Regions from separate parts of the Halomonas sp. NYA30 genome, predicted to be linked through region 4. Evidence: predicted binding sites of a transcription regulator. Region 4 holds the regulator's gene; each other region holds the start of a gene.
The links. The regulator sigma-54, encoded in region 4, starts transcription at its own class of promoters, with help from an activator protein. The targets are predictions, from matches to a motif close to TGGCACNNNNNTTGCTNT.
Positions count from the first base shown of each region.

Region 1: urtA (urea ABC transporter substrate-binding protein) is a predicted target of sigma-54. The motif match lies at 2,482-2,499, and genes of this name have one in related genera.
Region 2: ACWI0H_RS20185 (amino acid ABC transporter substrate-binding protein) is a predicted target of sigma-54. The motif match lies at 2,307-2,324, and genes of this name have one in related genera.
Region 3: glnA (glutamate--ammonia ligase) is a predicted target of sigma-54. The motif match lies at 3,252-3,269, and genes of this name have one in related genera.

Region 1 covers NZ_OZ334477.1:4,325,106-4,331,039, reverse strand. Annotated here, with positions in the region: gene ACWI0H_RS20035 (Bug family tripartite tricarboxylate transporter substrate binding protein) at 1-223, shown strand, start outside; gene ACWI0H_RS20030 (tripartite tricarboxylate transporter TctB family protein) at 223-675, shown strand; gene ACWI0H_RS20025 (tripartite tricarboxylate transporter permease) at 675-2,204, shown strand; gene urtA (urea ABC transporter substrate-binding protein) at 2,617-3,978, shown strand; gene urtB (urea ABC transporter permease subunit UrtB) at 4,087-5,706, shown strand; gene urtC (urea ABC transporter permease subunit UrtC) at 5,710-5,934, shown strand, end outside.
Region 2 covers NZ_OZ334477.1:4,359,683-4,365,616, forward strand. Annotated here, with positions in the region: gene hemE (uroporphyrinogen decarboxylase) at 172-1,284, shown strand; gene speE (polyamine aminopropyltransferase) at 1,284-2,150, shown strand; gene ACWI0H_RS20185 (amino acid ABC transporter substrate-binding protein) at 2,394-3,419, shown strand; gene ACWI0H_RS20190 (amino acid ABC transporter permease) at 3,521-4,711, shown strand; gene ACWI0H_RS20195 (amino acid ABC transporter permease) at 4,727-5,827, shown strand; gene ACWI0H_RS20200 (amino acid ABC transporter ATP-binding protein) at 5,912-5,934, shown strand, end outside.
Region 3 covers NZ_OZ334477.1:252,256-258,189, reverse strand. Annotated here, with positions in the region: gene glnL (nitrogen regulation protein NR(II)) at 1-697, opposite strand, end outside; gene ACWI0H_RS01215 (DUF4124 domain-containing protein) at 919-1,467, opposite strand; gene glnA (glutamate--ammonia ligase) at 1,624-3,030, opposite strand; gene ACWI0H_RS01205 (hypothetical protein) at 3,564-4,187, shown strand; gene ACWI0H_RS01200 (acyltransferase family protein) at 4,224-5,252, opposite strand; gene ACWI0H_RS01195 (alpha/beta hydrolase) at 5,404-5,934, shown strand, end outside.
Region 4 covers NZ_OZ334477.1:1,790,278-1,796,211, reverse strand. Annotated here, with positions in the region: gene ACWI0H_RS08155 (KdsC family phosphatase) at 1-277, shown strand, start outside; gene lptC (LPS export ABC transporter periplasmic protein LptC) at 277-846, shown strand; gene lptA (lipopolysaccharide transport periplasmic protein LptA) at 858-1,349, shown strand; gene lptB (LPS export ABC transporter ATP-binding protein) at 1,361-2,110, shown strand; gene ACWI0H_RS08135 (RNA polymerase factor sigma-54) at 2,234-3,649, shown strand; gene hpf (ribosome hibernation-promoting factor, HPF/YfiA family) at 3,748-4,056, shown strand; gene ACWI0H_RS08125 (PTS sugar transporter subunit IIA) at 4,061-4,531, shown strand; gene rapZ (RNase adapter RapZ) at 4,621-5,553, shown strand; gene ACWI0H_RS08115 (HPr family phosphocarrier protein) at 5,599-5,868, shown strand; gene pmbA (metalloprotease PmbA) at 5,872-5,934, opposite strand, start outside.

The DNA.
Region 1 (5,934 bases), 2.1 Mb from region 4:
CAACTGGCGCGGCTTTTATATGCCTGCGGATGTCTCCGAAGAAGCTGAAACGTATTGGACCGATGCCATGGACACTATTTACCAGAGTGAAGAGTGGCAGAACGTCATGGCTCAAAACGGTTTGATGCCTTTCCACATGACTGCTGGTGAGTTTGAAGAGTTTGTACTCAACCAGATCAGTGACATTGAACAGCTTTCTAAAGATATCGGGTTGATTCAGTAATGACCTTTAACGACCGCATCTTTGGGGTCTTGATGATCGTCCTGGCCGTCGCGTACGGCTGGGCCGCCACTCAGTTCCCGGAGCCGTTTGGTGGGGCCGAGGCTGTCGGTCCTGACACTTTTCCGAAGCTGCTGGCCGTGGTGCTGGCCATTTCCAGCCTTTATCTGATTGTACGCCCTGACCCTGACAATGCCTGGCCATGGAGCCGTACCGGTATTGAGCTGATTATCGCCGTAGTGGTGCTGATCTTTTACGCCATGCTGCTTCAGCCACTGGGCTTTATTATTAGCACCACGTTGGCGGTGGGGACGCTTTGCTGGCGCATGGGGGCTCGGCCGCTCAATGCTTACATGACCGGGGCAGTCTCGGCAGTGGTGGTGTACTTTCTGTTTAGTTTTGCACTTGATCTCGCCTTACCGCTGGGTCTGTTGTCATTCCTGGAGGTGAACTGATGGAAACTCTAGGTTACCTAATGGATGGTTTTGGCGTTGCTCTGCAGCCCCATAACCTGATGTTCGCCTTGCTAGGTGCTTTTCTGGGCACCTTGATTGGCGCCTTGCCGGGGTTAGGCCCCGCCAATGGCGTGGCCATTCTGATACCGCTGGCATTTAGCTTGGGGCTCGCCCCAGAAACGGCTCTGATTATGCTGACGTCAGTGTATGCGGGTGCCATGTACGGTGGGCGTATATCATCGATTCTGTTGAATATTCCCGGCGATGAACCGGCCATGATGACCTGTCTTGACGGGTATCCTATGGCCCAGAAGGGCAAGGCTTCCGAGGCACTGGCAATCTCTGCCGTGGCCTCCTTTATCGGTAGTCTGATCGCCACGATTGGTTTGATTCTGCTGGCGCCACTGCTGGCTAATTTTGCCCTGACGTTCGGTCCGGCAGAATATTTCGCACTCTTCCTGCTGGCGTTCGCTACCTTAGGCGGCATCACCGGCAAAAACCCTATCAAAACGGTAGTCGCCGCCAGTATTGGCTTAATGATCGCCACGGTGGGTATCGACAATACCGGCGTGCAGCGCTACACCTTCGGGGTACTCGAACTTTTTGAAGGCGTAGACTTCATCATTGCTATCGTCGGCCTGTTTGCCATTTCCGAACTGCTGTTCTTCATTGAGGAGCGTGCAGGCGGTGGTAAGGAAAAGATGAAGGTCAATAAACTTTCGCTTTCCTGGAAGGATATCCGCGACATTCTACCCACCAGCTTCCGTGGAGGGGTGTTGGGGTTTGTTGCCGGCGTGCTACCGGGTGCCGGTGCTTCGTTGGGTAGCTTCATCAGCTATACCCTTGAAAAACGTGTGTTGGGTAAAAAGGGTAATTTTGGAGAAGGCGACCCGCGCGGTGTGGCGGCGCCTGAAGCTGGCAACAACGCCGCTTCGAGCGGTGCTCTGGTTCCCATGCTAACGCTGGGTGTGCCGGGTAGTGGTACTACCGCAGTACTCTTAGCGTTATTGATTTCGCTCAACATCACCCCTGGGCCGCTGATGTTCACCCAGAATGCCGACATCGTCTGGGGCGTGATCGCAGCGCTATTGATCGGTAACTTTTTGCTGCTGATCCTTAATATTCCGTTGGTGGGCATCTTCGTCAAGCTGCTGTCCGTGCCGCCGATGTACTTGTTGCCGATCGTCACGATGATTGCCTTCGTGGGTATCTACTCGATCAGTAACACCATCTTTGACCTCTACTTCATGGTGGCCTTTGGGGTGGGTGGTTATGTCCTGCGTAAGCTTGAGATTCCGCTGGTGCCAGTGATTCTTGGCTTGTTGTTGGGGCCCGAAATGGAGAAGAACCTACGCCATGCCATGGATATCTCCGATGGCGACTGGATGATTCTTTGGGATAGCGGCCTAGCTATCGGCCTTTGGGTGTTTGCTGGATTGGGCTTGATCTTGCCTTATATCGTGGGCCCCCTCCTGCGTCGTGGGATGAAGGGAGCAAAGCCTACGTCAGGCTCGCCTGAAAGCGATTAATACGTAAAGCAGTAATGTTGAGCAACGGGGCGCCGACGAAAGTCGGCGCCCCTTTTTTCTTCTTGTATTTCTTATAACTGCAGAGTAATTGGAAAGTTTCTAAATTGTATATGGCTAATCTAAGTGCCGAGTTGGTGCGTTGAATCTTATTGGTGCATTGATAAAGTGCTTCAGCAACAAGCTTATGCTTTATTTTGGTGCGCTTGGCGACAATTAGGAATATTAAATTTTAACTAAGTCACTGATTGGGTAAGTATAAATGATCTTTGTGCCAATCTGGCGCACCCCTTGCAAGTGTTAAAGGCTAGTGGACGTATTGGGGGGAGCTAACACAACAACCCCAAGTGCGAAGCCAATCATCAAGCCCCGGTCATAACAAACCCCAGCCATAAGGGGTGCAAGGAGATTAACAATGAACACTCTCAATCGCTCGACACACCCGCGCTCATTGCTGTCAGGTGGCCGATTCGCGACCGCTCTGCTGACTGCCGCTGTTATGGGTGCCAGCACCCAAGCCGTCGCCCAAGATGATGACCCAATCAAAGTCGGTATCCTGCACTCCCTCTCTGGCACCATGGCGATCAGTGAAACGGTTCTTAAAGACACCGTTGAAATGCTGATTGAACAGCAGAACGAAGCCGGTGGTTTGCTGGGCCGTCAGTTGGAAGCCGTGGTGGTGGATCCTGCCTCTAACTGGCCGCTGTTTGCCGAACGTGCTCGTGAGCTATTGGCACAAGAAGAAGTCGACGTCATCTTCGGTAACTGGACCTCGGTATCGCGTAAATCGGTACTGCCCGTCGTTGAGGAACTCAACGGCCTGCTGTTCTACCCGGTGCAGTATGAAGGCGAAGAGTCCTCTGAAAACGTCTTCTACACCGGCGCAGCGCCTAACCAGCAGGCGATTCCTGCGGTTGAATACCTTATCAACGAAGTGGGTATCGAGCGCTTTGCGCTAGTGGGTACTGACTATGTCTATCCGCGTACCACCAACCGTATCCTTGAAGCCTTCCTCAAGGACGAACACGGCATCGCGGATGAGGACATCATGGTCAACTACACGCCGTTCGGTCACTCCGATTGGCAGAACATCGTGGCCGAAATTCGCCGTTTCGGCGAAGAGGGTAAACCCACTGCGGTGATCTCGACCGTGAACGGCGACGCCAACGTGCCGTTCTATACCGAGCTTTCCAACCAGGGCATCGACGCGGCCGATATTCCGGTCATCGCCTTCTCGGTGGGTGAGCAGGAGCTGACCGGTATCGATACCGCGCCGCTAGTGGGCCACTTGGCTGCCTGGAACTACTTTATGAGCGTCGATAACGACGACAACTACGACTTTATCGATGCCTGGATTGAGTACACCGGCGACGATATGGCCGTCACCAACGACCCAATGGAAGCGCACTACATCGGCTTCAACATGTGGGCCGAAGCGGTTCGCAAAGCGGGCACGACAGACGTCGACACGGTTAAAGACGCCATTATTGGTGTCACCGTGCCTAACCTCTCCGGCGGCTATGCGGCGATGATGCCCAACCACCACATCACCAAACCGGTGTTGATCGGTGAGATTCAGGACAACGGCCAGTTCGACATCGTGTGGCAGACGCCTTCTACCGTGGCGGGCGATGCTTGGTCTGACTACCTGCCTGGCTCGCGTGACCTGATTGCCGATTGGCGCAAGCCGATGGAGTGCGGCAACTTTAACGTCGTGAACGGCTCGTGCGGTGGCAGCACCGCAGCAGAAGAAGCCGAAGCGGCACTCGCTGAGTAAGGCATAACACCTCCCTTGCCGCGCCGTGGTTCGATGGTTGGCGCGGCAAGGAGCACGCTATCTTTCCCTCTTAGATAACCGTTTTTAAATAACCAAAGGAAGAACCCCATGAGGCGTTTCCTTTCCTTGGCGCTGCTCTGCTTCCTGCTGTTGGGGATTACCCTCCACGCACAAGCACAATCAACAGACGCCAGCAGCAGCTCCACTAATGATGCGGCCGCGCTCGAACTGCTAGAGGCGCTAGACGTTGAGTCCTACACCGCCAAAGGCGAAGCTATTACCGCTATTTTACAAAGCGATGATGAGCGCGCACGAGACTGGCTGCAGGCCTTGCTGGATGGCCGCTTACAGCGCACCGAAGACGGCCGCTTTGTACTGGTACTCGAGAACCGCGGCCGCGACTGGTCGGTGGCCGATGTCTTGACCGGCGAAGCGCTGGGCGAGATGTCCCGCCGTGACCTGGAGCGTATCGGTATCAACAACAACCTGCGCAATCAACTGCGCAGTGCCATCGCGGTCGTTGACCTCTACTCGCCTAACGTGGAGCGCCGCCGTACCTCGGCCGAGCGTCTGCTAGGTGAAGTAGACGGTGAACTGGTGCCCACGCTTGATGACTTGATCGAGCAGGAAGAGGACGAGCAGGTGCGCTATCGCCTGACTCAAGCCGTGGCGATCTACCGCGCTGAAGCCGGTGAAATGGCCGGGGTCGAAGCGCTGGACGGCAGCCTGCACCCGCGCTCGCGTGTGGCGTTGAGTCGGGCAGCCAATGGCGATGATCCCGTCGTCGCCAATGCCGCTGCCGCTTCACTGACGGGCATCGAGCAGCAGCTCAAGATCAACCGCGGCCTGGAAACCCTCTATTTCGGCTTGAGCCTTGGTTCGGTGCTGGTGCTGGCCGCCATTGGCTTGGCGATCACCTTTGGCGTCATGGGCGTGATCAACATGGCCCACGGCGAGCTAATGATGCTGGGCGCCTACACCACCTGGGCGATGCAGCAACTATTGCCTGGCCAGCCGGGCTTGGCGTTGATTCTATCGATTCCCGCAGGCTTTATGGTTGCCGCCTTAGCGGGCGTGGCGATCGAACGCGGCGTGATTCAATTCCTCAAAGGCCGCCCGCTGGAAACCCTGCTGGCAACCTTCGGTATCAGCCTGATTCTGCAGCAGCTGGTACGCACGGTGATTTCTCCGCTCAACCGCACCGTCATCACCCCTGAGTGGATGAGCGGCTCCCTAGTGGTCAACGATGCGTTGTCATTAACGCTCAACCGCATGTACGTGCTCGGCTTTGCGCTGGTGGTGTTTGCGGGCCTGATGCTGATCATGCGCCGTACACGGCTGGGGCTAGAGGTACGTGCTGTCACCCAGAACCGCGCCATGGCCCGCTCCATGGGCATTCGTGCCACTCGCGTGGATATCATGACTTTTGCATTAGGTTCGGGTGTGGCAGGGCTTGCCGGTGTCGCGCTCTCCCAGCTTACCAACGTCGGCCCCAACCTGGGGCAGAACTACATCATCGACTCCTTCATGGTGGTGGTGTTCGGCGGCGTGGGTAACCTGTGGGGCACGCTGGTGGCCGGGCTATCGCTGGGTGTCATCAACCAAGTGCTGGAACCTTGGGCAGGCGCGGTACTGGCCAAGATCATCGTGCTGGTCTTCATCATCCTATTCATTCAGAAACGCCCGCGTGGACTCTTCCCGCAGAAGGGCCGGGCTGCGGAGGGCTAAACGATGTCACTAACGACCGAATCTTCGACGAACTTTTGGCTAACACGCCCGTTCAGTGAACGCTCCACCCAGATTTTTCTCGGCGTGCTACTGGCCGCGCTGGCGCTGGTCACCCTGCTACACGTGGCAGTGCCGCCGGATAACCCGCTGCATGTGGGCGCCTATACGGTCAATCTGTTTGGCAAGTACCTAAGCTACGCGCTGCTGGCCGTCGCGGTGGACCTGGTG
Region 2 (5,934 bases), 2.0 Mb from region 4:
TTGCCACCGGTTACGCCGCCCTAGCGCCTATCTTCAAGTACAATTGCTCGCATATGGTTTCCAATACGACCCCAAGTACTGTTTCAAGTACTGTTTCAAGTACTGTTTCAAGTACGATGCCAAGCACTGTTACAAGTACCATGCGGGCAAATTTCTTAAGAGCAAGCATTTATGACCACCACACCGTTACAAAATGACCGTTTCCTTCGCGCATTAGCGCGCCAGCCCGTTGACCGCACACCCGTATGGATGATGCGCCAAGCGGGCCGCTACCTGCCGGAATACCGCGCCAGCCGTGCCGACGCGGGCAGTTTTATGGACCTGTGCCGTAATCATGACCTGGCCTGTGAAGTCACCATGCAGCCTTTAGAGCGCTATCCGCTGGACGCCGCGATCCTGTTTTCGGACATTTTAACCATTCCAGATGCCATGGGCCTGGGGCTCTACTTTGAAACCGGCGAAGGCCCCAAATTTCGCAAAACCGTGCGCACGCAGGAAGAAGTCGCTGCACTGAGCGTGCCCGATGCCGAGCGTGACTTGGATTACGTAATGCGTGCGGTGTCGACCATTCGCCGCGAGTTGAACGGCCGCATGCCGCTGATTGGCTTCTCCGGCAGCCCCTGGACCCTGGCGACTTACATGGTGGAGGGCGGCTCAAGCAAGGATTTCCGCCACCTGAAAACCATGCTTTACGACACACCGGATACCATGCACCAGTTGCTGGATACACTGGCCCATGCGGTCACCGATTACCTGAATGCGCAAATTCGCGCGGGTGCCCAGGCGGTACAGATTTTTGATACCTGGGGCGGCGCGCTATCCACGCCTGCGTACCTGGAATTTTCGCTGCGCTATATGGAGCAGATCGTTTCCGGACTGATCCGCGAGCACGATGGCCGTCGCGTGCCGGTGATTCTGTTCACCAAAAATGGCGGCCAGTGGCTTGAGCATATCGCTTGCGCCGGTGCCGATGCCCTGGGTATCGATTGGTCTACCGAGCTTTCCGATGCCCGCGCCCGCGTTGGCAATAAGGTCGCACTGCAGGGCAACCTGGATCCCAACGTACTGTTTGCGCGCCCCTCGGCTATCCGCGCTGAAGTGGCCCGTGTGCTGGAAAGCTACGGCCACGGCCCTGGCCATGTGTTTAACCTGGGCCACGGTATCAGCCAGTTTACCAACCCGGATAACGTCACCGCCTTCATGGAGGCGCTGCACGAGCTCAGCCCCCAATACCATCGGGATATCCCCACCCAATCACACACCCCGCATTCAGGAGCCAATTGATGAGCGAATTACGCGACGACCAGTGGTTTACCGAAGTCTTTGATAGCCACGGCAGCGCCTTCTCGCTGAAAATCTCTGAAAAGCTGCTGGATGTGCAGAGCCAATACCAGCACCTGGAGGTCTACGCTACAGAGACTTACGGCAACCTCATGGTGCTGGACGGCTGTGTGATGCTGACTGATCGCGATAACTTCCTCTATCACGAGATGATTGCGCATCCGGCCCTGTTTACCCATCAAGACCCTAAACGGGTGGTGATTATCGGCGGTGGCGACTGTGGCACCTTAAAAGAGGTACTTCGTCATCCAGGCGTTGAGAAAGTCACCCAGATTGATATCGATGAAGAAGTGACGAAAGCTTCTGAGCGCTTCTTCCCCTCATTGGTAGAATCGAATAATGATCCGCGCGCTGAGCTGTTGTTCGCTGATGGCGTGAAGTGGGTAGACGATGCACCTGATGAGAGCATTGATGTATTGATTATCGATTCAACCGACCCGGTCGGCCCTGCGGAAGGGCTGTTTAAAACCGACTTTCTCAAGCGCTGCCACCGTATTTTGAAAAGCGGCGGCGTGATGGTACAGCAGAGCGAGTCACCGCTTTACCACACGGGTTCAATCATTCGTGAGCTACGCCACGATATGCTTGAAGCGGGTTTTGACAGCGTCGCCACGCTGCCCTTCCCGCAGCCGGTGTACCCATCAGGCTGGTGGAGCGTAACACTGGCGGGTAAAGCCATTGATGTGAATGCGTTCCGCGAGCAGGCAGCCGCCAGCCACGAGCTGCCGCTTGAGTACTACAGCGTTGATGCCCATCGCGGCGCGCTCGCCCTTCCTCCGTTTATGCGCAAAGCATTCGCGGCCGAATAACCCCCCGTTCATCGCATACTTTCTGTCACCGCCCACCTCAGCTTGCCCTATAAAGGTGCAAAGCGAGGTGGGTGGTAACATTTTTTGCACCTAGACGTTCGTCTCGAATCCATTGAGTAGCGTTGAAAAGCGCTGAATTCACGCCTGTACCCTTGCTGGCATCTTCCTTGCTAGGTTTAGTGACATGCTACGGCATGCATAACTATTTTAATGACGGTTTTTAATCACTTCGAGGGAAACTAAATGTTCAATAAAAAACATCTAGCGCTTCTGGCGTCCGCTGGTTCACTGAGCCTAGCGGGAATGGCGACTGCTCAAGCCGACACCTTAGAAGATACTATTGAGCGTGGTGCCGTTCAGTGTGGTGTGAGCGATGGTTTGCCGGGCTTCTCAGCACCGGATGACGACGGTAATTGGCAGGGTCTGGACGTTGATGTTTGCCGTGCAGTAGCGGCAGCAGTACTCGGCGATGCGGATGCGGTTAACTATATTTCTCTAAACGCCGTTGAGCGCTTCACCGCCCTGCAGTCTGGTGAGGTTGACTTACTTTCACGTAACACCACCTGGACCACTACCCGTGACACCACGCTGGGCCTTAACTTCACCGGCGTTAACTTCTACGACGGCCAAGGCTTCATGGTTTCCCGCGACCTGGGCATTACCGGTGCCGACGAGCTCGACGGTGCTTCTATCTGTATTCAGTCGGGCACCACGACTGAGCTGAACTTGGCTGACTACTTCCGTGCTAACAACATGGAATTCAACCCCATCGTATTTGATACCTCTGAGCAAACCGTGGGTGGTTATCAAGCTGGCCGCTGTGATGTTCTGACCTCTGATACCTCTCAGCTAGCTGCGCTTCGTATTCAGCTAGATGACCCTGAAGCCTCAATGATCCTGTCTGATGTTATCTCCAAAGAGCCGCTGGGTCCTGTTGTTCGTCAGGGCGACGATCTTTGGTTCAACATCGTTAAGTGGTCGCTGTTCGCTATGCTTAACGCTGAAGAGTACGGCGTTACCAGCGAAAACGCTGAAGAGATGCTGAACTCAGAAAATCCTGATGTTGCTCGCCTGCTGGGCCAAGACGGCAACTACGGGGAAGGCATGCAGTTGGAAGCAGACTGGGCTTACAACATCATTAGCCAAGTCGGCAACTACGCTGAAAGCTTTGAACGTAACGTGGGTATGGACTCTCCGCTTGAAATCGAGCGCGGTGTTAACGCCCTGTGGAACGACGGTGGCTTCCAGTACGCTCCCCCGATTCGCTAAGCGTCTCGCTTGACCCCGGCCCGCCACCCTCTTTACAGGTATCTGTTTCAAGGGCCTGGCGGGCCATCTGATTGACCTTCCGTATAGCGGAGACGCCATCCATGTCTGTAAGACCCAACATTCGCCCCGCCGGCCACAAGCCGCCGTTTTGGCGAGACCGCGCTAAGCGCGCACTTATTTTTCAAATCATTTTGGTCGCCGTTGTGGCGGCTTTCCTGATCTATATTATCGGCAATACCCAAGCCAACCTGAATGCCCGCGGCATCACCACAGGCTTTAGCTTTTTGGGCAACACAGCCGGCTTTGGTATTGGTCAAACCTTAATCGAGTACTCTTCCCAGAGTACCTACGGCCGCACCTTCGTGATTGGCTTGCTCAACACGCTGCTGGTCGGGGGGCTGGGGGTCATTGCCGCCTCGATTATCGGGTTTATCGTCGGTATTGCGCGGCTATCGCCCAATTGGTTGATCGCCAAGTTAGCCAACGCCTATATCGAAACCTTTCGTAATATCCCGCTGCTGCTGCAAATTTTCTTCTGGTACTTCGCGGTACTACGTACCTTACCCAGCGCTAGAGAGAGCATGGCGTTTGGCGAAGCCATTTTCCTGAACGTGCGCGGGTTGTACTTGCCCCAACCGCTGTTTGAATCAGGCTTTGGATTGATCCCTGCTACTTTTGTTGTAGCGATCATTGCCAGCATTGCGCTGGTTATCTGGAATAAGCGCCGCCACGAAGCGACCGGCAAACGCATACCGGTTTTCTGGATCTCGCTGGTGATTATTTTTGGCCTACCACTGCTGGTACTGGTGGCGACCGGCGTTCCGGTCACTTGGGAAATGCCGGTACTGCGTGGTTTTAACTTCGGTGGTGGTATTACTATCATTCCCGAATTTTTGGCCCTGTGGCTGGCGCTTTCCATTTATACCGCATCGTTTATTGCTGAGATTGTGCGCTCGGGCATTCAAGCGATTCCCCATGGCCAAACCGAAGCGGCCCAAGCACTTAGCTTGCCGCGAAAACTCGTTCTGCGCCTGGTGGTGATTCCTCAAGCATTGCGCGTCATCATTCCGCCGCTGACCAGCCAATATCTCAACCTGATTAAAAACTCCTCTCTGGCCACCGCCATTGGCTACCCCGACCTGGTGTCGGTTTTTGCTGGCACCACTCTCAACCAGACCGGTCAAGCAATTGAAGTCATTGCCATGACCATGGCGGTCTATCTCATCATCAGCTTGCTGGTGTCCATGTTCATGAACTGGTTCAACGCTCGCGTTGCGCTGGTCGAACGCTAGGCCGGAGGCGACCCCATGATTCACAACAAAGAAACCATACCTCAGCGTCCGGCACCTAAAGGCACGATCGGCCCGGTTGCCTGGCTACGTGGCAACCTGTTCAACGGTCCTATCAATAGTGTTTTCACGCTGTTGGGCCTGTACGTACTGTATCTGCTGGTGGTGCCAACCGTTCAGTGGGCGTTTATCGATGCCAACTGGGTGGGCGACAGCCGCGAAGACTGCACACGGGCGGGCGCCTGCTGGGTCTTCGTCAACGCGCGTTTCTCCCAGTTCATGTATGGCCTCTACCCAAGCGAAGAGTATTGGCGTGCCAACATCGTGTTTGCCATGTTTGCGGCCATTATTGCTTGGATGGTCATTCCTCGCCTGCCCTTTAAGCGCTGGATGGCCCTGTTTGCGCTGCTAATCTTCCCGGTCATCGCCTACGTGTTACTCCACGGCGGCTACTTTGACCTACCGCGTGTCTCGACCCACCGCTGGGGCGGCTTGATGCTGACCCTGCTCTTGGCCAGCGTAGGCATGATTGGCGCGCTACCGATTGGTATCGTGCTCGCCCTTGGGCGACGCTCGAACATGCCCATCGTCAAAACCTTCTGCGTGATTTTCATTGAGTTCTGGCGCGGTGTACCACTGATTACCATTCTGTTTATGGCCTCGGTAATGTTGCCGCTGTTCTTGCCTTCAGAAATCAGCGTGGATCGCCTTGTGCGCGCCCTGATCGGCCTCACGCTGTTCCAAAGCGCCTACATGGCAGAGGTGATTCGCGGTGGTTTGCAGGCGATCCCCAAAGGCCAGGACGAAGCCGCCGCGGCGCTGGGAATGACGTACTGGAAGCGTATGGGGCTCATCGTCATGCCGCAGGCACTTAAGATGATGATTCCCGGTATCGTTAATACGTTTATCTCCCTGTTTAAAGACACCACCCTGGTGATGATCATCGGGCTGTTTGACCTGTTGGGCATTGTGCAAGCGGCGCTTTCCGACTCGCGCTGGCTGGGCTTCTCAATCGAGGGGTATGTATTTGCGGCGTTCGTGTTCTGGATTTTCTGTTTCAGCATGTCGCGCTACAGCCAGTACCTGGAACGCAAGCTTAATACCGGCCATAAGCATTGATGCCGCATCTCTTTACGATTTAAGTAGGATTTCAACATGACACAAGCAGCCACCAACACCACTGACGCCAGTACTTCTGACCTGATGGTCGAGATGCGCAACGTCAA
Region 3 (5,934 bases), 1.5 Mb from region 4:
GAATCATTTGAGATTCATCGCCGGAAAGGTCGGGCAAACTGGGGTCATAATCGCGGCTAATAACAACGCTGGGATGCTCGGCAATTAACAGCGCGCGTACACGCTCCAACACCCGGTGAATATTGACCGGCTCATGCTTAAGCACACGGTTAGGGCCCAGCATGGAGTCGACCAAGTCGCGCAGCCGATCCACCTCTTCCACAATGATATGGGTATATTCGCGCAGCGCCGGATCGTCTAAATCCCGTTCTAACAGCTGTGCAGCACCACGAATCCCGCCGAGCGGGTTTTTCACTTCGTGAGCAAGCCCACGGGCCAATATCTTGATGGTTTCTTGGCGAGTGGTCAGCGCCTCTTCACGCGAGATCTGCATTAACCGATCCCGCGGCTCCACTTCTAACAGTAACTCGTCGTCCGATAGCGGCGTTACAGTGTAGTCGACCGTCAGCGGCTCACTGTTCAGCGGCGTAATACGCGCTTCTCGCTGGGTGTAAGGATGAAACGCATCCCGCGCTTTAGCCAATACCTCATCGATGCTGTCAACACCGCCCAGAAGCGTATCTAGGCTGATGCCGTGAACGCGGCTTAAGCTAACCGCTAGTAAGGCTTCAGCGGCAGGGTTCATCCAGCGCACACGCAGCTCGCCGTCCAGCAGCAGTACCGCCGTGGTGAGATGTTCAAGCAAACGCTGATGCATGGTGGTGTCCTGAGAAATTACGTCTTCCATCGCCGTTGCAGACCTACAGGTGGATAATCAATGAGGGAACTGCAAAAAGCGCGCCAATTATGCATTTATGCCTAGTTGCACGGCTTGCGGGCATAGCAATAAAAGAAGATGGATCGTTTTAGCGCAATCACCGCGCCAAATGCCTCCACAACCGCACCAATTTAGTGCATTCGAGATTTTAACCACCCGGTCTAAGGAACCGTAATCGTCACTGCGGGCGTGCGGTGCTGTAAACGCTGGCTACTATCCAGTAGCTCTGCTTGAAGCTCGTGCTGCCCCGCAGGAAGCCCCGTTAACCAGAAAACATCACTGTGCAGCGCGGTCTGGCTAATCTCTCCATTCACTATCAGCCGCACTTGGTGGTCATCGCGCAGCGGAGGCGCAATAGCCACTTCCACCGCGGTGCTTCGCTCCGGCAGCCGTGCGCCTTGCTGGGGCAGTGCAATCGAAAAATGGTCATACGGCATAAAAGGCTGCCCTGGCTTGCCACGTGGGCGCCCAGTAGCGGGCGTGGCTACACTGGCCGTAGCTGCGCTTAACCCAGGCGGCAGGCTTGGCAACGGTGCCAATTCCAACGCCTCCCCGCCGCGGCCAGGGTTATCGGTAAACGTAACGTTGCCGTGCTCATCAATGACCCTGAAAACCGTTTGCCCAAAAGCCGCACCTGACATGATGGCCGCCCCGATGCCCAGCAAAGCGGCCATCAAGAAGCTGATCGTGTACGTGGTTAGCTTGCCCATACTGCTCCTCACACTTGTCACACCCTCAATAACGAAAAACCCCGCCGAAGCGGGGTTTTGATACTATTTTGATCAACTGCGTTTTGATCAACTGCGTCTTTATCAACTGTTACCACCGCTAGGGTGATGGTAGCAGTTAGGTGCTAAAAGCGCTGATTAGCAGCTGTAGTACATATCAAACTCGATGGGGTGCGTCGTCATACGGATACGCTCCACTTCTTCCATCTTGAGTTCGATGTAGGCATCGATCATTTCGTCGGTGAACACGCCACCTTCGGTCAGGAACGCACGGTCAGCGTCGAGGGCTTCCAGTGCTTGATCCAGGCTGTGTGCTACGGTCGGTACTAACTTGCCTTCTTCTGGCGGCAGGTCGTACAGGTTTTTATCCATTGCATCGCCAGGATGGATCTTGTTCTTGATACCGTCGATACCGGCCATCAACATGGCAGAGAATGCCAGGTACGGGTTGGCAGTCGGATCAGGGAAGCGAGCTTCAACACGCTTGCCTTTCGGGCTAGCGGTGTAAGGAATACGGATAGAAGCAGAACGGTTACGGGCACTGTAGGCCAGCATGACCGGCGCTTCAAAGCCAGGTACCAGACGCTTGTACGAGTTGGTAGAAGCGTTAGTAAAGGCGTTTAGGGCACGGGCGTGCTTGATGATGCCGCCGATATAGAAAAGCGCCATTTCAGACAGGCCAGCGTACTCGTCACCGGCGAACTGGTTCTCACCACCTTTCCAGAACGACTGGTGAACGTGCATACCAGAACCGTTGTCGCCTACCAGCGGCTTCGGCATAAAGGTCGCCGTTTTACCATACGCGTGCGCCACGTTGTGGATCACGTACTTCATTTCCTGCACTTCGTCAGCTTTCTTCACCAGCGTGTTGAATTTAACGCCGATTTCGTTCTGACCCGCGTTGGCAACTTCGTGGTGGTGAACCTCGACAGTCTGGCCAATCGCTTCCAGGGTGTTACACATCGCGCCACGAATATCGTGGAAGCTGTCAACCGGGGGAACCGGGAAGTAGCCGCCTTTAACGCGCGGGCGGTGGCCTAAGTTACCGCCTTCTACCTGGTTACTGGTCGCCCAAGCGCCTTCGTCAGACGTGATTTTGTACATGGAGCCCTGAATGTCAGACTTCCAATGCACTTCGTCAAAGATAAAGAATTCAGGCTCAGGACCGAAAAACGCAGTGTCGCCCAGGCCAGTAGACTCTAGATAAGCTTCAGCGCGCTTGGCGATGGAGCGCGGGTCACGATCGTAGCCCTGCATAGTGGCCGGCTCGATGATGTCGCAGCGCAGAACCAGCGTCGCATCTTCGGTGAAGGGGTCGAGATAGCCAGTGCCATCTTCCGGGCGCAGAATCATGTCGGATTCGTTAATGCCCTTCCAACCTTCGATAGAAGAGCCATCAAACATCTGGCCATTCTCAAAGAATTCTTCGTTCACATCGCGAGCAGGCACAGTCACGTGCTGTTCTTTACCGCGAGTGTCGGTGAAACGCAGATCTACCCACTTAACATCATGTTCTTCAATTAGCGCGAGAGTCTTGGCTGACATAGAGTCCTCCGGTATGAGCGTGGCTTAAAGTTAACGACTGTAAGCTACCGATAAATGTGTTGTTCGACAAAATACGCGCTAAACCGCACGTTTGTCATTCTTGTTCGCTCAACGTTTGCCTGACATTAGTGAACAAATCGCTCAGCGAGCATTTCAGACCGGCTATCGTTTTAGCACGTCGTAGGGCTTATGCCTACGGCCCGCTAGCCGCTTGCAAATATAATGCAGAGAACATGCCAACCCTGCACCAAGATGGCATAAAAAATCAGCAACCAATTGTTTTATAAACGTTAAAAAGTGGACAAGGATGCCTCTTGATGACGCATAGCAGCTAAATGCTGGTTCGGCAGCTGTTTAAAAAAGCCATAGCGCACCAATACAGGGCAAAAATAATGTTTTATGCGCCAATAAAGTGCATGAATAATAGTGAGCCCTCTTTTTTGGCTCGCAAGTTTTTTTACTTGCTACCCAAATAAGCCAGATACTACAATAAATTACAATTTGATAGATTTGCTCACAATCGGAGTCGGCAAATGGGGTCGGTTTGCTTTATCGTTGATGCCATGGTGACGGGTAACATGTTGCCACGCCACTTAAAATCCATACGTGATTCTGGCGTAGCCGACCACTTGCTGCCCATTTTGGTAACCAGCACGCAAGCCCATGCGCGTCTCAGCTCGATTGAGCAGCGCTACCACACTCATTGCTTGATCACCCCCAAGCTACCACTAGGCGCACGCCTCAATAAAGCAGCCTTTGCCAGCCAAGCTGAGTGGTTAATTATTGCGCTGCAGAAGCAGCCACTGCCTGCCAGCCTCTGGGGCTCACTCTACCCGCAATTGAACACCTACAACCTTGATGCCTTAATTGTTGGCCTTGCTCAGCCATCATTAGCCAAACGCATCCTGCGCCGCTTATTGGCAAGCACGCTGCTGTTACCGCCCTACATCGCCGTCAGGCGGGCCTGGCTTGAGCGCTTAGGTGGATTTGATCCCGAGCTGGATGACGCCAGCGCGATTGACGATTTTTTACAGCGTTTGCATGACTGCCCCACTCGCTTAAAAACGTACAGCGGCCGCTTGCTTAGCCAGGCTGCTGAACACACATCCGCCATGCTGCCCAACGACCCGGATCTCGCTTACACATCGAAGCGGTAAGCCGTGCCTTTCGATTTATGCACTCACATATTTCCATTACCGAACCTTCAAGCGCTTGCCAAACAGCATCGCTCCCAGTGTGGTGGTATTCGCCAATTTATTAAGGGCCACCGACCCGGCGAGTCCCACGACGATGAGTACCAGCGCATACACCCCAATCGGCAACGACAAAGGCTCAACGACCAGATCGGCAAGCACAAAGAACATGGGGTGGGCCAAGTAAATCCCAAACGAATACGCATTGATGTGGCGCACCCACAATGGCGCCGGGCGCCCAGCCAAATAACGCATGGCGCAAAGCGTAAACAGCACGAAAAATGGAATCACCCACACCTCTTTGGATGAAAACGCCAGCCAACCCGCAAACGTCGCCGCTATAATTAGCGCCACCAACAGCACCAACCACGCCGGGTGCGCCAATTGCTGCATCCAGGTGGGCCGCTCAGCGAGTACACCCTCTTGAGCTAGCGGGTAGTAGCGCACTAGCACCAGCGCCAGGAAAAACACATAGATCCACCCCAGCGGGGCGATCCACAGCAGGTAGCCGGGCAAATCAACATCAAACCAATAAGCCAGCCCCCAATACGCCATGCTGATAACGCAGGCACCCCACAACCATGGCACCGGATTCAATCGCCACAGCTGCCAGCGGGTAAACAGCCAATAAGCCACGTAAAACTGCATCGCAATGATCAAAAAATAGCCATGCCAGCCCGCATAAACGTAATACTCGATAGCATTAGCCACGAACCCCACCGGCTCATCCGACGCCTGTTGGCTTAACCATTCAGCGGTGGAATAAATAAAGCCATACACAAAGTACGGCACCATCACATACTTTACGCGCTGAATAAGAAACCCCTCCGGCACGGATTTATCGTAGCGAACAGCAAACACAAAGACCGATATAAACAGAAATATTGGCGTACCCAGCACCAGCGGCAGGCGCATTAAATCAGTGGCGACATTATCGAGGCGTTGATTGACGTGATCTAATAAATGAAACAAAAAAACGGCTATACAGCCGTAAGCGCGCAACCAATAGATCTCTTCAATTTTTCGCATTGGGCCTCCCGCCGCTACATACGCCTAACCTGCTATCCTGCATGGCTACTTTGTGTAACTGCTCGGCATAACGAGTCTGCATAGCTACGATGAACAACCAGTACCGCCGCGCTGTCCGACTTTATTAAACTAGTTTAATTCCGGAGAAAACGTGTTCATCCCAAAACCACCTTTCCTCTCCTACCGGTTTCGCACCCTACTCACCACTTTTATTGGGTGGCTAACACTCAGCGGCCACAGCTTGGCAAGCGACGTTGAGCATCATTATTTTTCCTCATCCACCCTCGGTTACGATTACCCTTATAGCGTGTATTTACCTGATAATTATGACACCCAGTCGACTACGCCCTATCCCGTCATTTACATGCTGCACGGCTCTTTTGGCACCGACCGCGACTGGGTTTCCCGCGGCAATTTACAACAGGTAGCCGACAGGTTAATTCGCGCAGGGCATATACCCCCGGCAGTTTTCATTATGCCCGGCAGCCGCAGCTGGTGGGTAGATGGCCATAACGAACCCGCCCGTAGCGCGTTTTTTAATGACCTAATGCCCCACGTGGAAGCTACCTATCGCGTTGGGCAAGAACGCCACCTACGTGGCGTAGCGGGGCTTTCCGCCGGTGGTTACGGTGCGCTTAACTTCGCCCTAGAACGGCCTGATTTATTTGCCGCCGTCGCGGCG
Region 4 (5,934 bases):
CAAGCTTGCTACCCTGCGCGGGCTTTGCCAGCGTCTCGATATAGAGCTAGAGCAGGTGGCCTACTGTGGCGACGACCTGCCTGACTTGGCCGCTATTAAGCGTTGCGGTGTCGGCATTACCGTCCCTAATGCGCCAGATTACATACATACCCACGCCGACTGGACCACGGAACGACTAGGTGGGCACGGCGCAGTACGTGAAATCTGTGACACACTGCTTGAATCTCAAGGGCACTGGGGGGCGGTGCTAGACACTTATCTTCACGGTCGCACCTAATGGTGAAGCAGGTAAAAGTACGCGTATGGTTAGCCGGGTTGGTCGTAGCCCTGGGGGCACTACTGGTGTGGCTTGACCCACGGGGGCCTCAAGACACAGCTATAGATCCTGAAGCACAGGCCCAGGAGCCAGGCCACGTGCTGGAAAACGCAGAGATCACTCTTTTCGGTGAAAATGGTAGCGTATTACAGGCGCTTAAAACCCCACGCCTGATCCATACGCCGCAGCGTAGTGAAACCTGGACAGAAGAGCCAGAAGCTATCTTATACGACAGCGAAAACCGCCAGTGGCTGGCTAGCGCCGATGTAGGCACGCTTAACACGTCCACTCAGGTCTTGCTGATGTCAGGCTCCGCTCGCCTGATCGCACCGGATGAAGGTTGGCAGTTAGATACTGAGTTATTGCACTATGACGGGCTAAACCAGCATGCGTGGAGTGAAACACCGGTAGTGCTACAACAGCCGCCCCAGCAAATGAACGCGTCGCGCATGGACGTCTGGCTTAACGAAAGCCAAGTGCGCTTAACTGACAATGTGCGTGGCACGCACCCTCCGGCCACGCAGCGCTAACAGGATTTGCCATGAAATCACTGCTATATACCGCCCTTTTTGCCCTTGCGTTACCGCTCTCGGCACTGGCCCAAAACAGCCAAGCCCCGATAGAAGTTGAAGCCGACCGCTTAGACCTTGACCAGCGAGCGGGGACCGCTGTCTATACAGGCAATGTCGATATTCGCCAAGGCGGAATGCAATTACGTGGCGAGCGAGTAGAAATCGAACGCAACGAGGCAGGCGAGCTCTCCCGCGCGACCTCCACCGGTGAGCGCGCCTACTTACGTCATCAAGCTGAAGGGCAAGAAGGCCCTACAGAAGGGTGGGCAAGGCGCATTATTTATCACGTCGCTGAACGCCGCGTTGAGCTAATCGACCAAGCCGAATTAACGCAACAAGAAGACACCTTCACCGGCGGTCGCCTTGAGTATTTTATTGACCGTGAAGTGATTCAGGCGCGCTCTGACGTTGACGGCAGCGAAACCCAGCGCATACGCATGACGCTTCAGCCCGAACAATAGGGAGCCAAGCCTTGGCAACTACAGAAACTGCGCCAATCAAAACCCTATATGCCCATCACTTGGCCAAAAGCTATAAGCGACGCCGAGTTGTTAAAGACATCAATTTAGAGATCTCCCAAGGCAGCGTTGTGGGCTTGCTCGGCCCCAACGGTGCAGGCAAAACCACCTCTTTTTATATGATTGTGGGGCTGGTGAAATCCGATGCTGGCAAAGTGGGTATCGACGATGTAGATCTAACCCGCGCCCCAATGCATGAACGCGCTGCGGCGGGTATCGGCTACCTACCGCAAGAAGCGTCTATTTTTCGTAAATTATCGGTTGCCGATAATATTATGGCGATACTCGAAACGCGCAAAGAGCTCAGCCGTAGCGACCGCGAGCAGCGCCTGGAAGCGCTACTTGAAGATTTTCACATTACCCATATTCGCGACAACCTGGGCATGAGCCTTTCAGGCGGTGAACGCAGGCGTGTGGAGATTGCTCGCTCACTGGCGACAGAACCCGCATTCATTCTGCTGGACGAGCCCTTTGCTGGCGTAGACCCCATTTCGGTGGGCGAGATCAAAACCATTATTCGGGCATTAAAGCAGCGCCACATCGGCGTACTGATTACCGACCACAACGTTCGCGAAACCCTGGATATTTGTGATATCGCCTACATCGTGGGCGATGGTCAAATCATCGCCAGCGGCTCTCCAGCCTCGATACTCACTAACCAGAAAGTGAGGGAGGTTTATCTAGGCGCTGATTTCCGCCTCTAGCCTATTTTTCACTTCTAATTAGCGCTCTACAACAACTTTACTACCAATGGCATGCTTATTGCACTTGCACCGGAGACCTACTCACACTAGGGTGGAGCATTCTGATTAACGAGTGGTTCTCAGATGGTCATGAAAGCTTCTCTTCAACTGCGCATGGGCACACAGCTGACCATGACACCTCAGCTGCAGCAGGCCATTGCTCTGTTACAGCTATCAACGCTGGACTTACGTCAAGAAATTCAGCAGGCCCTAGATGCCAACCCCATGCTGGAACAAGAGGATGAATTTGGCGAACAGGCTGCCAGCGAGCCCAAAGAGGAAGAGTGGTCAGAGAGCATTCCCACCGAGCTCTCGGTAGATAGTGATTGGTCTGACACCTACCAAGATATGGGCAGTCACGGTGGCTCCAGCAGCGAAGGACCTGATTTTGAGCGCCAGGCTGCTGGCCAGAGTCTTCATGGGCACTTGCTGTGGCAGCTAGCCATGACTGATTTTGGCGCGCGAGAGCAACTTGTCGCAGAAAGTCTTATCGACGCGTTAGATGCTAATGGCTACTTAACTCAGCCGCTCAACGACATACGTGAAGGGCTTCGCGCCCAAGGTGTCGATGGGCTTAGCCAGCGCGAAGTAGAAACCATTCTGCTTAAGCTTCAGCAATTTGAGCCAACAGGAATATTCGCCCGCGACCTGCGGGAGTGCCTGATGCTGCAGCTGGCCACTCTTCCCGATGATACGCCGTTGCTGGTTCCTGCCCGCCGCTTAGTACGGCAGTTTCTGGAAGCGCTCGGCAAAGATGACATGCGCTTACTAAAACGCCGCCTGGGACTCGATGATGACCAGCTGGCTGATGTCATTCTCCTCATTCGTAGCCTTGATCCACGCCCGGGCAGCGCCTATGGCGATACCGATGATAGTTATGTAACGCCCGACCTGGTCGTACGCCATGACCACGAAGGCTGGCACTTAGAGCTCAATCCTGAGGCATTGCCAAGGCTTCGCATTCAGCCCGACTACGCAAGCTTAATAAAGCGTGCGGATAAAAGTCAGGACAATCAGTTTTTAAAAGAACACCTGCAGGAAGCACGCTGGCTGATCAAGAGCCTCTCTAGCCGCAACGATACGCTACTGCGCGTTGGCCGCGAGATTATCACCCGGCAAATTGGCTTTTTAGAACACGGCGAAGAAGCCATGAAGCCGCTCATATTGGCCGATATCGCCGAGGCCGTGGAAATGCACGAATCGACTATTTCCCGGGTAACCACTCAGAAATTTATTCATACGCCTCGCGGCGTATTTGAACTCAAATACTTTTTCTCAAGCCAAGTCAGCGGCCAGGATGGTGACAGCCATTCAAGCACCGCTATCCGCGCTCGGCTGAAGAAATTGGTTCAAGAGGAGCCGCCAGGCAAGCCGCTTTCTGATAGCCGCTTAGTCACGCTATTAGGGGAGGGGGGAATTCAAGTAGCGCGTCGAACGGTGGCTAAATACCGTGAAGCCATGGGCATTCCCTCCTCTAGCGAGCGACGTCGTTTGCGCTAGCACAAATCAACGTTTTAGGGAAACTCTCGACAAGGGCTTTGCAACGCGGCAAAAAGGGTTACAATCGAAGTACAGTCCGATGGATAAGGAGTACGTCAATGCAAGTTAATATCACTGGTCATCACGTAGAACTGACTGACGCCTTGCGTGACTATGTCAACGAAAAGCTTGAACGTGTAGAGCGCCATTACGACAACATAACCACGGTGCAAGTCACCTTATCTGTGGAGAAAGAGCGCCAGCAGGCCGCCTGTACACTGCACGCAGCAGGTGCTGATTTACATGCGGAAGCCCTAGACAGTGATATGTACGCCGCTATTGACGCATTAGCGGACAAAATTGATCGGCAACTCGTTAAACATAAGGAAAAAGCACAAGCTCGCGCCCAAGGCGCAGGCGTGCGTTAATTCAATGACGTTGGAAACCATACTCCCCCCGGAACGTGTTCTCTTTGACGTACCCGGGGGCAGCAAAAAAAGGGTGCTGGAATTTTTCAGCACCTTTATTGCCCAAAATATCCCCAGTCTGGACAGCCAAGAAGTGTTTAGCCGTTTAATTGGCCGTGAGCGCTTAGGCAGTACCGGGATTGGTAACGGCGTGGCTATTCCCCATGCGCGTAGTCCTCACTGCTCGGCCCCAATTGCTGGTTTTTTAAAACTCGCAGAAGCGATTGATTTTGATGCTATCGACGGCGACCCGGTGGATCTGGTGTTTGTATTGCTAGTGCCAGAAGAGGCTGATGACACACATCTCTCTCTGCTCGGCCAGGTAGCGACCATCATGAACGATGCGGATACGCGTCAGAAACTGCGTAAAGCAGGCAGCCAGCGCGAACTACTTGAGTTGCTTACCGCTAAAATTCGTGAGCAAATAACTTCCTGAAAGCCTAAACCTGCCAAGCGGTACTCAACGGCAGGTTGATTTGCGCTCACCACCCTTAACGCAGCTTGATCAAAGCAAAGAGAGACTCTATGCAACTTGTGATCATTAGCGGCCGCTCTGGGTCAGGTAAATCTATCGCCTTACAAGCGCTTGAAGATCTTGGCTACTATGCGATTGATAACCTCCCTGCCATGTTGCTGGGGTCGTTGGTGGACGAATTACGCGACCAGGGCGACCGCGCCCATTTGGCGGTCAGTATTGATGCCCGTAACTTGCCTGGCGCCCTGGCACGACTGCCCTCTTTATTAGAGGATTTGCGGCAACGTAAAATTGATTTTCAAGTGATCTATCTGACCACTGATGCGCGCATCTTACTTGAGCGTTACTCCGCAACACGGCGGCGTCACCCGCTGACGCGCGATAGCGAAATGACGCTTGAAGAGGCTATCAATAAAGAAGAAGAAACGCTGCTCGACATTCGTGATCTAGCCGATTTATTGATCGATACCTCGCGGCTATCAGTTCACGATTTGCGTCGTCGCATTACCGACCAAGTCGCCCATCAGCGGCGCGACAAGCTCACGCTGACGCTTGAGTCGTTTGGTTATAAGCGCGGTGTGCCGTTGGATGCTGATTTGGTTTTCGACGTGCGCTGCCTGCCAAACCCATATTGGGACCCAACGCTACGCCAATTCACAGGCCGCGATGCGAACATAGTGGCCTTCTTAAGCGGTTATCCCATCGTAGACGCCATGACTAACGATATTCAGGCTTGGCTTGAGCGCTGGCTGCCCGCTTACCAAGATAGCCAGCGTAGCTACATGACTATCGCGATTGGCTGCACCGGTGGGCAACACCGCTCGGTCTATATGGTCGAACAGCTAGCAGAGCGATTAGTACACAGTATGGGCGAAATTCAATTACGTCATCGCGAGTTAGGCTTGCAGTACACATTAAATGAACAGCTAGCTGCTCCGCCCGCCAGCACATCCCAAACCGACGAGCAGCAAGCAACGTCTTAAGCGCTTCTATCCATTAATGACACCACTCGGCGAAAAGGAACCAGGGTGCCAGAAAGAATTCTCACACTTACCAATCAACGCGGCCTGCATGCACGCGCGGCGACCAAACTGGTAAAATGCGGCCAACAGTTCACGGCGACAATACGTGTTCAAAAACAGCAACAGGTCGCTGACGCCGCCAACATCATGTCACTGCTGATGCTCGCGGCCCCTTGCGGTACCGAGCTAACCATCAACGCTGAAGGCGATGACGCCGAACAGGCGCTTGATGCTATTCAAGCGCTGTTCGATGCTCGTTTTGAGGAAGATCAGTAGCTTTTAATCTCCCGCTACGGTCATGGCATCAATTAACCAACTACCCGTGTGAACACTGCCACGGGT